Pyxidicoccus xibeiensis: one gene and its partner. Each later gene encodes a partner of the first gene's protein in a complex. Links are inferred from orthologs where the notes say so. Each region holds a gene or a part of one and is shown on either strand. Other genes may lie near its edges.

Region 1 (5,974 bases):
GCCGCCACCGGAGGCGCCGCGGCCAGCACGGCCAGCACCAGGCCCGGGTAGAGGAAGCGCTCCTCCTTGTGCGCGGTGGTCAGCAGCACGCCCGTATACACGGCCGCGCACCACAGCGGCAGGGACAGCCCGGGCCGCTGGCGCAGGGACGCCAGCCCCAGCAGCGCGCCGCCCCAGGCCCATGCGGGCACGGCCCAGAGGAGCGGTGCCACGTAGAAGTCGGCGGACGCGGAGCCGAAGCGGGCCGCGGCCTCGCCGGAGAAGACGTTGAAGCGCGCGTAGGCGAAGAACGAGTGGAAGGGCGAGCCCCAGGTGGTCCAGTCGAGGACGCCCAGGCCCGCGGCCACGCCCAGCCCCCCCACGCAGGTGAAGGCCAGCAGCCGCCAGCGCCGCGTGCCCGCAAGCCACGCCAGGGCGGCGAGAACGAAGATGGCGGAGGGGTAGCGGACCACCACGGCCAGGCCCAGCGCCATGCCGCCGACCAGGCCCGCGCGCGCGGGGCGCTCGCGCCTGTCGAGCGCCTCCATGGCCACCACCAGGAACGAGGCGGAGAAGGACTCGCCCAGCGTGCGGCCGGCGAAGACGAGCACCGGCCCGTAGAGGCCCACCAGGAGGGCGGCCAGCCACCCGCCCGTGGGGCCCGCGCGGCGCTCGGCGAAGCGGTACGCGGCCCAGACGCTCCACCCGTGCAGCAGGGCCTGGGGAATCGCCACCACCGCGCGGTAGCCCTGGGGGTGGGTGATGCCGAGCAGGTCCGCCAGCTTCAGGAAGCCGGCCAGCACCCCGGGCAGCGCCCAGTTGCGGATGCCATCCTTCCACTCCCAGGCCAGCACGCCATAGCCGTGGACGCGCCAGAAGGCCGGCTCCAGCGCCTGGTACACCTCGTCCGGGTGGATGCGGCCGAGCTGCAGCACGGCGATGACGGCCGGCAGCAGCGCCACCCCCGACAGCAGGAGGACGTGCCAGCGCTGGCCATGGCCTGGGGCGGGGCTGGGGAGGTCCGGGGTCGGCTCGGACGTTGAATCGGGAACGTTGGGAGCCGGAGGCTGGGGCGCGGGCACGGACACGGTCGTGGCCGACTCTCCCCGCCCCCGGGCCCGGGTGCAAGGTACGTGACGTTTGTCCGTTCGCCCCCCACTCGACTAGGAACGACCAACCCTGTGAGGAGACCAGACATGCCAGACGTCATCGTGGTGGGCGCGGGCCACAACGGACTCGTGACAGCGGCGCTGCTCGCGCGCCGCGGACTCTCCGTCACCGTCCTGGAGGAGAAGGACGTGATTGGCGGCGCGTGCCGGACGGAGTACCCGTTCCGCACCGCGCCCAGGCTGGGCGTGTCCACCGGCGCGTACCTGCTGGGCCTGATGCCGCCGGAGCTCTTGCGCGAGCTGGAGCTGGACCTGCCCCTCAAGCGCAGGGACCCGCACTATTTCCTGCCCACCACCGGCAAGCGCTACCTCCTGTTCGGCTCGGACGAGCGCGAGCTGAAGCGCCAGTTCCTCGAGTTCTTCTCCCAGCAGGACTACGACGCGCACGTGGCGATGAACGCGGAGCTGGCGGCGCTGCGCGACGACATCGCCCCCGCGTGGCTCAAGCCGCCCTTGTCCCTGGAGGAGTCCGCCGAGCGCTACATCCGCCCTGCCCTGCGCGACGCCTTCGTCCGGCTGTGCCGCGGTACGGCGCGCGAGTACCTGGAGCGCTTCGGCTTCAAGTCCGACCTGGTGAAGGCGATGTACGCGGTGACGGACGCCTTCTCCGGCCTGGACGGCGGCTACGACACGCCGGGCACGGGCATGAACCTGCTCGTCCACAACATGTGCCGGCTGCCCGGCAGCGGCGGCACGTGGATGATTGTCGGCGGAGGCATGGGCACCGTCACCCAGTCCATCGCCAACGTGGCGCGCAAGTACGGCGCCACCATCCGCACCGGCGCGAAGGTGGCGTCCGTGCGCGTGGACCGGGGCGTGGTGAAGGGCGTGGTGCTGGCCAACGGCGAGGAGATGAAGGCCTCCGTGGTGGTGTCCAACGGGGACCCGTTCCGCACGCTGAAGCTGCTGGAGCAGGACGCGCTGCCCGCGGACTACCGGACGAAGGTGAACGCCATGGCCGTGGGGGGCACCACGCTGAAGGTGAACCTGTGCCTGAAGGAGCTGCCCACCTTCACCTGCCTCCCGGAGAACCGCGGCCAGTTGGGGCCCACCATCCACCTGCTGCCCGAAGAGGACGACGTGCTCGGCGCGCTGGCGCGCGGGTACCGGGACACGCAGGAGGGCCGGCTGTCGGAGTTCCCCTCCATCGAGTGGTACATCCACACCACGGTGGACCCGTCGCTGCGCGACGCGGAGGGCCACCACAACTCCGCCCTCTTCGTGGAGTGGGTGCCGTACGCGCTGAAGGGCACCACGTGGGAGCAGGAGGAGGCGCGCTACGTGAAGCACCTCCTGTCCATCTGCGACCGCTTCGCGCCCGGCACCAGCGACAAGGTGCAGGAGTACTTCGCGCTCACGCCCCCGAAAATCGAGAGCCACTTCGGAATCACGGGGGGCCACATCCATCATGTGGACAACAAGCTGGGCTTCTCGGACCGGCTGCCCTACGAGACGCCGGTGCAGGGGCTCTACTTCTGTAGTGCCGGGTGCCACCCCGCGGGCAGCGTCATCGGCGCGGCCGGACACAACGCGGCCAACGTGGTGCTACAGGCGCTGGGACGGTGAGTGCAATCCCACCTGGTGGGCAGGCAACGAGATGGATCATTCACGCCGTCGTGTTTAGATGACCAACCCCATGAGCTACCTCGTCCTCGCGCGTAAATGGCGTCCGCAGAAGTTCGATGACATGACCGGCCAGGAGCACGTGGTCCGGACCGTCGCGAACGCCATCAAGATGGACCGGGTCGCTCACGCGTACCTGTTCTGTGGTCCTCGTGGGGTGGGCAAGACGACGGCCGCCCGCCTGCTCGCCAAGGCCCTCAACTGTGAGAAGGGCCCCACGGCGAACCCGTGCGGCGAGTGCAAGGCCTGCACGGAAATCGCCGCGGGCACCAGCGTGGACGTGGCGGAGATCGACGGTGCCTCCAACAACGGCGTGGAGAACGTCCGCGAGATTCGCGAGAACGCGAAGTACCTGCCGCAGCGGGACCGGCACAAGATCTACATCATCGACGAGGTCCACATGCTGTCGGGGGCGGCGTTCAACGCGCTGCTCAAGACGCTGGAGGAGCCGCCCGGGCACGTGAAGTTCATCTTCGCGACCACCGAGGCGCACAAGCTCCCGGACACGATTCTCTCGCGGTGCCAGCGCCACAACTTCCGGCGGATTCCGGCGGCGCGGATGCTCCAGCGGCTCCAGGAGATCTGCAAGGCGGAGGGCGCGGGCATCTCGGACCGCTCCCTGTCGCTGGTGGTGCGCCAGTCCGAGGGCGGCATGCGCGACGCGCTGAGCCTGCTGGACCAGATTCTCGCGTCGTGCGGCGCCAACCCCACGGATGAAGAGGTGGCCGAGGCGCTGGGTGCCATCGACCGCACGATGGTGCAGGACTTCGCCGAGGCGCTGGTGCGCAAGGACGCGAAGCGCGTGCTGGAGCGCGTGGAGGAGGTCTTCAACCGCGGGCTGGACCTGAAGCGGCTGGCGGAGGAGCTGGCCCTGCAGCTGCGGCACCTCTTCGTCACCAAGACGCTGAACGAGGCCCCGGGCGAGCTGGCCGAGTCCGAGCAGAAGGCGCTCATCGCGCTGGCGAAGGAGGCGGAGGTCGCGCAGCTCACCCGCCTGTTCGACGTGGTGCATGGCTGCATCTGGGACGTGTCGCGCGCGGCCCAGCCGAGGCTCGCGCTGGAGATGGCGCTGCTGAAGGCCATCCAGCTGTCGCCGGGTGGCTCGATTCCGGAGCTGCTGGCCCGCGTGGACCGGCTCGCGGCCGGGCTGTCCCAGGACGGTTCCGCCAAGAACACCGCTGGAGCGCCAGGAGGTCGCTCCAGCTCCGCGAACTTTCGCGCCTGAGTCACGGCACGACTCAGCCGCTCCTGTCTCCACTCCCGCCCCGCGTCCGTGGGACGCTCGGGGTGCGCCCGCGCCCGTGGCACAGTCCGCGCCGCCCTCTCCGGCGGAGCCTGTCCGCCACGCGGAGGCACCGCGCGCGGCCGAGCCCATGCTTCACGAGGAGGCACCTCGCGTCGCCGAGCTCGTGCGCCACGCGGAGCCAGCTCGCGCCCCGGAGGCGCCACGCCCCGCCGAGGCCATGCGCACGGCGGCACATTCACGCGACTCGGGTGCTCCGTACCCTGTGGAGTCGATGCGCGCGGCAGAGCCCCTTCGGCATCCGGAGCCGTCGCGCCCGTCCGCACCGCTCTACCCCGTCGAGCCGCCTCGCCCCGTCATGGCGACTCAGGCCACGCCCCCCATGCCGTCGGGCCCGGTCTTCGACGACCTGCCGCCTTCCGCGGCCCGGCCGCTCTCGTTCCTCCGCAACGGAGGCGGCGCCGCCGGCCATGCGATGGCAGCACCGTCGCCATCAGGTGGCCCCGCCTACTCCGCCGAGAGCATCACTCCTTCCGGCCCGGTGATGGACGGACTGCCTCCGTCCGCGGCCCGCCCGCTCTCCTTCCTGCGCAACGGAGGCGGCGCCCAGCCGCCCGCGCCAGTGCCCGTCGGGGCCACCCCGCTCTCCCGCACCACCGAGCCCGCGCCCTCCGTGCGCGTCACCAACGTGCGCCGGCCGGAGCCACCGTCCGCTCCGCCCGAGCCACCGCCGTACGAAGATGAGGACGCGCGCTTCTATCCCGAGGAGAACTCGCCCGAGGGCTGCGCCTCCGGAGAGTGCATCCCCGACGCCGCGCCCATCGACGGCCCCGCGCCGCTCGCCGCCATGCCCGCGCCCACCAACGGCGCGCACGCCATCGGCGCCCAGGCCCTCATGCCCGCGCCCACCCACGGCGCGCACGCCACCGGCGCTCGGGGCCCCATGGCCGCGGCCCCGGCGCAGACGCCCTCCGCCCCCGCGCGCCCCCAGCCCTTCACGCCCCCCGCGCCCGCGACCTTCGCCCCGGAGCCGGACCCCGAGCCCGAGCCCGTGGCGGCACCGGCCCCGAGCCTCCGCGCCCGGGACAACCCCAACCTGCCCCTCATCGACCGGTGGCGGGCCGCCGTGGAGACCGTGAAGGGCGCCTCGCCCCGGCACGGTGCCGCGCTGGCGAACGGTCGCCTCGTCTCCATGCGGGCAGGAGAAATCGTCCTGGGCTTCCTGCCCACGGCCGGCTTCCACAAGACGGCCGTGAGCTCCCCCGGAGGCAAGGCCGCCGTCGACAAGGCCCTGGCCGAGCACTTCGGTCGCCCGGTGAAGCTCACCATCCAGGACATCGCCGCGGATGACACCCGGATGGGGCTCAGCATCGCCGAGCAGGATGCCCAGAGCCGCGCCGCCCACGAGAAGAGCACGGACAGCAAGGTCCGGACCCATCCCGCCGTCCGGGCCGTTCTCAAGTTCCTGGGGGGCGAAATCGAGCACATCCAGGTCTACGAGCCCGAGCGCCCCTCCGCCGTCCCTCCGACCGACACTCCGGACGACAGCGCCTGACAAGGCGCGCCGGCAACGGTAGGGTGCGCGTCGTTCCACGCCCGGGCGGGTCCAATCACGGAGCCCGCTCCCACGAGTACCGAGGAAGCACATGCCTGGCGTCGACCTGAACTACTTCATCCGGCAGGCGAACAAGCTGACGGAGAAGATTGAAGAGCGGAAGCAGCAGCTGGCGGATGAGACCGTCGAGGCGAAGGCCGGCGAGGGCCGTGTCACCGTCGTCGCCAACGGCGTCCAGGAGATCCGCAGCATCAAGATCGACAAGTCCGCCATCGACCCGAACGACACGTCGATGCTCGAGGACCTCATCACCGCCGCCGTGAATGCTGCCCTGACGAGCAGCCGTCAGCACATGCAGCGCGAGCTCGCGAAAATCTCCGGCGGCGTGAAGATCCCCGGCGTTAC
Region 2 (5,974 bases), on another replicon or contig:
GCCATGGGCGCGGGGGAGGGGAAGGGGTGGGGTGAAAGTGCCTCAGGCGCCGAGCGCGGTGGCGGGCGGTGCCACGGGCTCGGAGGGGGCCACGAGGGACTGCTGTTCCCAGGCGCGGCTGCGCCAGCGGAGCCACATGGTGATGCCGCGCACCCACTCGTCGGCGGCGACGGCGAGCCACACGCCGCCCAGCCCGAGGTCGAGCTTGAAGACGAGGTAGTAGCCCAGGGGCAGGCTCATGCAGACCATGGACAGGATGCCCATGTAGACGGTGAAGGTGGCGTCACCGGCGGCCCGCAGCGCGTTGATGAGGACGAGGTTGAAGGCCCGGCCCGTCTCCAGGAGGAGGCCCAGGACGATGACCTGGGACGTCACGCGGAGGATGTCGCCATTGTCGGTGAACAGGCTGACGAGCCGCTCGCGCACGAGGATGACGGCCACGTCCACCCCGACGGTGAGGGCCAGGCCCCACTTCAGGCTCTGCAGGGCGCGGCGGTACGCCTCGTCCGCGCGGTGGGCGCCCACCAGCCGCCCCACGACGATGGCGGTGCCCATGCCGATGGCCAGGCTGCCCAGGAAGACATACTGGGAGATGGAGTGCGCGTACTGCCGCGAGGCCAGGGCGACGGGGCCGAGGAAGGTGACGTAGTACAGGAACACCGTCTGGCAGGCCTGGTAGGTGAGCTGCTCGAAGGCGGAGGGCAGGCCCACCTTGAGAATCTTGCGGACGTAGTCCTTCGACAGCGTCACGTAGTCGCGGAGCACCATCCGGACGGGCATGACGCGGTAGAGCACCCAGACGAAGACGCCGAGCGCGACGGCGCGGCTGACCACGGTGGAGACGGCGGCGCCAGCCACGCCCAGCGCCGGCAGGCCCAGGTGGCCGAAGATGAGCACGGCATTGCCGGCCACGTGCAGCACGTTCATCCCCAGGGAGACGAACATCGACTCCTTGGTAAAGCCATACGTGCGGATGAGGCTGGCGAAGACGTTGATGAGCGCCTGGAGGAAGAGGAACCCGCCCACGACGTGCAGGTACGTGCGCGCGTGCGCGAGCACCGGGCCCTGGAGGTTCATCCCGCCGAGGATGCGGTCCCCGAACAGCAGCAGGCCCGCGCTGACGGCGAGGCCCAGGCCCAGGTTCAGGGTGATTGAGAGCGCGGCGATGCGCGCCGCCTCCTCCGTGCGCCGGGCGCCGAGGTACTGGGCGACGACGATGGCCGCGCCGTTGCCGATGACCTCCATGATGAGGATGCAGATGAAGACATACTGGTTGACGACGCCCACCGCGGAGACGGCGTCATCCGACACGCCGCTGAGCATCAGCGTGTCCGCGGTCCCCATCATCATGAAGAGCAGCAGCTCCAGGAAGATGGGCCACGTCAGCCGGAACAGCCCCAGGTGCGGTTGCGCGTGTGTGTCGTGCGGCGAGGGCGACGGTGCTGCGACTTCCATGCACCGGCGTCTCGCATGCCGGTGGCGGCGCGTCGAGTGACAATCCGCGTCACCCCGGGCGCCTGCTCACTGCTCCACGGGTGTGTCTTCGCGCACTCCCGGTTGATTGGAGTCTCAACGATGCGGCGGGAGCAGGGGGGCTTTTCCGCCGTCACTCCGTGGCGCTGAGTCCGAAAATCTGCCGCAGCCTTCCGAGGATGCGGCCCACCTCGGCGGGGATGGCGTCCGCGCCGCCGCCGCTGGCCTGGGCCAGGGCGCGAAGCTGCGTCCTGCGCTGGGCGAGCAGTGCGGACAGCTGCCGCGCCAGCCCGGGGTACTGCTCGAACAGGCGCGCGAAGGTGGGTCGGTCCACCTCCAGCAGCAGCGAGTCCTCCACCGCCACCACCGTGGCCGAGCGCCGCTCGCCCGTCAGCAGCGACATCTCCCCGAAGAAGCCGCCGCGCCCCAGCCGCGTCACCTCCGCCTGGGCCTTGCCGGCGCGCACGCTGACCTCGCCGGACGCGAGCACGTAGAACGTCCTGCCCTCGTCGCCCTCCTGGATGATGCGCTCGCCCTTGCCGAAGCGCCGCACCAGCACCTCCTGGCGCAGCCGGTCCAGGTCCTCGGTGCCCAGGGGCTGGAAGACGTCCACCGCGCGCAGCAGGCCGCGCACCGTGTCCTCGGACAGCTCCGTGCGCGCCACCTGCTGCCGCACGTGCACCGTGCGCTGCGCGTACGGAATCTCGATGTTCTCCCGCCGCAGCCGGTACCAGAGCCGGGTGTGCAGGTCCTCCTTCACCGCGTCCGCCAGCCCGTAGTCCGCCAGGAAGAAGCGCACCATGTAGCGGATGGCGGACTCGTCGTACGCCAGCGTGCGCGACATGGGCGGCGGCTCCACGAGAATCTGCGGAATCTCCCGCATGACCTCGAGCAGCGCCGTCTTCACCTGGTTGGGCGGCGCGTCGTGCGACAGGCGGATTTCGACGTCCACGCCCACCGGCTCCTGGTCCTGGGAGAAGTTCTGCACCAGCTCCTTGGCCACCATGCTGTTGGGCAGGGTGATGATTTCGCGCCGGAACGTGGACAGCCGGATGGAGCGCCAGCCGATGTACACCACCCGCCCGGAGTGGCTGCCGATGCGGATGAAGTCGCCGACCTCGAAGGGCCTGTCGAGCTGCAGCGACAGCCCCGCGAAGAGGTTGCCCAGCGTCTCCTGGAGCGCCAGGCCCATCACCACCGACAGCACCGCGGACGTCGCCACCAGGCCCGTGAGGTCCAGGGAGAGCTGCGTCTTGAGGATGGGGACGGCCGCCAGCGTGTACAGCGTGAAGTCGATGACGTCCCGGAGAATCTTGGGCGGCGCCACCGACGCGGCCCGCAGCCGCATCAGCTTCAGCCCGAAGGCCACGCCCGTGCGGATGAGCCCGAAGGCGGCCGTCAGCATCCAGCCGACGCGGACGGTCGTCAGCAGCGCCTGGGGCGTCGCCTCCGGCAGCGCCCAGGCCGTCAGCCGCAGCACCAGGAAGGCGACCAGCAGCCGGATGGCCCCGTTCAGGTCCCTCTTCAGGTCCTTGTCGCCCGTACCGGTGCGCACGGCCAGCAGCACCAGCACCAGCAACGCGCCCACGGCCAGGGACAGATTGCTCTGGAGGAAGGGAAGCAAGACCCCCCGAATGTCCCCCGTGGCTTCCATGGGGGTCAAGGCAGCTTGTTGACGGGTGCCGCGCGAGCGGGGATACACCCCTCATGACGCTCGCATCAGTGCTGGGACAGCCGCGCGCGATTGATGCACTCCAGGCGGCACTTCGGGGTGGCGCGGTCCACCATGCGTATCTCTTCGCCGGGCCTGAGGGTGTGGGCAAGGAGCTTGCGGCGGGGGGGCTGGCGCAGGCGCTCACCTGCCCGGAGCAGCCCGACGTGGGCTGCGGTACCTGCGCGAGCTGCACGCGGGTGCTCAAGGGCCTGCACCCCGACGTGACGTGGGTGATGCCGGACGAGGAGCGGGTGTCGCGCGGGCTGGCGGGGCGCTCGGACTTCACGGGCACGCCCAGCCGGGAGCTGCGCGTGGAGCAGATTCGAGGCCTCCAGGAGCGGCTGGCCCTGCGCGGGCTGGAGTCCAAGCGCAAGGTGGCCATCATCGTCTCCGCGCAGACGATGAACGTGCAGGCGCAGAACGCCTTCCTCAAGACGCTGGAGGAGCCGCCCTCGGAGACGACGCTCATCCTGGTGGCCAGCGCCATGGACAAGCTGCTGCCCACCATCCGCAGCCGGTGCAGCAAGGTGCACTTCGGCCCGCTGCCGGCGGAGCTGGTCGCCCAGCGCGTGCAGCAGGAGCGCAAGCTGGACGCGGGCACCGCCGCGCTCGCGGCCGTCATGGCCGGTGGCAGCCTGGGCCGCGCGCTGGCGCTGGATGTGGACGCGCTCGCCCAGCGCAAGGACGTCATCACCGCCTTCGAGGCGCTGACGGGGGAGAACGCGGTGGCCCTGCTGCGCTTCGCGGAGGCGCACGGCGGCTCGCGCGAGGACGCGGAGGGCGCGCTGGAGCTGCTGGTGCTGTGGACGCGCGACGTGGCGCTGTCCCGGGCCGGGCTGGAGGACTCGCTGGCCAACCGGGACATGAAGGACCTGGCTCGCGAGGTGGCCTCGCGCACCTCCGAGGCCACGCTGCACCGGCGACACTCCCTGCTGGAGGGCACGCGCGCGGCGATTGCCCGCAACGGCGCGCCCCGGCTGCAACTGGAGCGCATGCTCATCGAGATGCTCACGGAGGCCGCGCGATGAGCGCCGATATCGACGACGTGCTGGCGGAGGCGAAGGCGGGCAAGGTGGCGCCGCTCTACCTCCTGTGGGGCGAGGAGTTCCTGGTCCGCAAGGGGGCGGACGAGCTGGTGAAGCTGCTGGTGCCGGACGCGGCCATGGGGCTCAACCTGGCCGTGCTGGACGCGGGCAGTCCGCGCGAGGTGGCGCAGGAGCTGGCCACGATGCCGCTGTTCCCCGGGCGCAAGGTGGTCCTGGTGAGGGACCCGGAGTTCCTCGCGCCCAAGAAGGGCAAGGGGGACGCGCTGGGCAAGGCGCGCGAGGCGTGGAAGGCGGGCAAGCGGAAGGAGGGCGCGCGGCGACTGCTGGCGCTCGCGGCGCGCGCGGGCTGGGGCGTGGAGCAGCTGGACCCGGGCAAGTCCGGCGCTCCGTCCGTGGAGCAGTGGAAGGACGAGCTCAACGTGGACCTGGCGGAGGCGGACCTCGCCTTCCTCAAGGAGGCCGCCGCCTTCTGCCGCGAGGAGCGCATCTCCGCGCCCGAAGGGGACACCTCCGCGCTGGTGGAGCTCATCCAGAAGGGTGTGCCGCCCGGCCATGCGCTGGTGATGGCGGCCTCTGAAGTCGACGCCAAGAATCCGCTGGTGAAGCTGGCCCATGACAAGGGGCACGTCGTCGAGCGCAAGGTGGCCGCGCGCCACAAGGACCTGGACCTCTCCGAAATCGCGAAGGAGTTCCTGGCGCCCTTCAAGAAGCGGCTGGGCCCCGGCGCGCTGGACGAGCTCAAGGAGCGCATCGGCGGCAACATCCGCCTGCTCCAGTCGGAGCTGGAGAAGCTGGCCACCTACTCGGAGGGGCCCGCGATTGAAAAGACGGACGTGGCGATGCTGGTCCACCACGCCCGCGAGGAGGAGTTCTTCGAGCTGTCCGAGGCCCTGCAGAAGCGCGACTTCCGGGGCGCGCTGCACTACGCGGAGGACGCGATGGGGCAGGGCACCCACGCGCTGCAGTTGCTGGGCGCGGTGGCGTCCATCGTGAGAAGCCTGCTGGAGAGCCACGAGTGGCTGCACCGCTACGCGGGCGGCACCCCGCCGCGCACGGCGAAGGACGTGGAGGCGCGCGTGCTGCCCCGGCTGGAGGCGGAGCTGAAGGGCACCAAGCGGAAGATGCCCAATGCCTGGGCGCTCACCTTCAGCATGAAGGCCGCCGCCGGCTACGAGCGCCGGGAGCTGCTGGGCGCGCTGGTGGCGTGCGCGGAGGCGGACCTGGCCCTCAAGTCCTCGGCCAGCGGGAAGCTGGTCATCGAGCGGCTGCTGACCACGGTGTGCAAGGGCCTCTGAGCCCCTGACCGGACGGGGGAGGGGCCGCCTGTCCGGCCCACCCCGGAGCGCTTCCGGGTGCATGGAGGCCCGGGCTCGGGTAGAGGAGGCGCGTATGGCGGACAAACGTCGTTTCGACCTCTTCGCGGACTTCCTCGTGTCGCGCTTCGCGGCCCCTCGCGTCTTCGACGTGGCGGGCGGGCAGGGGCGGCTCAATGAGGCGCTGACGAAGCGCGGCCGTGCCGTCACCACGTTCGACTTGCGGCACAAGCACCTGCCCGTCACCTATGCCCAGCGCATCTTCACGCTGGACGAGCCGTGCGAGGCGGAGCTGGTGGTGGGCATGCACCCGGACGGCGCCACCCGCGTCATCATCGAGTACGCCGCGAAGCACGGGCTGCCCTTCGCCGTGGTGCCGTGCTGCTCGGACAACGGGATGCCCTACAACCCGTGGATGCGGCACCTGG

What was found.
Region 2: dnaX (region 1) and holB share a complex: the UniProt entries of both Bacillus subtilis proteins name them as parts of the DNA clamp loading complex. The link is inferred for Pyxidicoccus xibeiensis from one-to-one orthologs.

What each region holds. Positions count from the first base shown.
Region 1 is NZ_JAJVKV010000003.1:407,909-413,882, forward strand. Bases 1,903-4,890 are described here. They hold dnaX (DNA polymerase III subunit gamma/tau), read left to right. Parts: upstream 1,903-2,784; coding sequence 2,785-3,996; downstream 3,997-4,890. Other genes in these bases: LXT23_RS14420 (phytoene desaturase family protein), read left to right, coding at 1,903-2,714; LXT23_RS14430 (DNA polymerase III subunit gamma/tau), read left to right, coding at 4,373-4,890. In the rest of the region: LXT23_RS14415 (glycosyltransferase family 39 protein), read right to left, coding at 1-1,067; more of LXT23_RS14420, read left to right, coding at 1,176-1,902; more of LXT23_RS14430, read left to right, coding at 4,891-5,569; LXT23_RS14435 (YbaB/EbfC family nucleoid-associated protein), read left to right, coding at 5,661-5,974. UniProt on the Bacillus subtilis protein: Part of the beta sliding clamp loading complex, which hydrolyzes ATP to load the beta clamp onto primed DNA to form the DNA replication pre-initiation complex.
Region 2 is NZ_JAJVKV010000006.1:125,838-131,811, reverse strand. The notes cover bases 2,210-5,197. They hold holB (DNA polymerase III subunit delta'), read left to right. Parts: upstream 2,210-3,180; coding sequence 3,181-4,215; downstream 4,216-5,197. Other genes in these bases: holA (DNA polymerase III subunit delta), read left to right, coding at 4,212-5,197; LXT23_RS27280 (mechanosensitive ion channel family protein), read right to left, coding at 2,210-3,097. Also shown: LXT23_RS27285 (MATE family efflux transporter), read right to left, coding at 43-1,455; more of LXT23_RS27280, read right to left, coding at 1,607-2,209; more of holA, read left to right, coding at 5,198-5,528; LXT23_RS27265 (hypothetical protein), read left to right, coding at 5,623-5,974. UniProt on the Bacillus subtilis protein: DNA polymerase III is a complex, multichain enzyme responsible for most of the replicative synthesis in bacteria.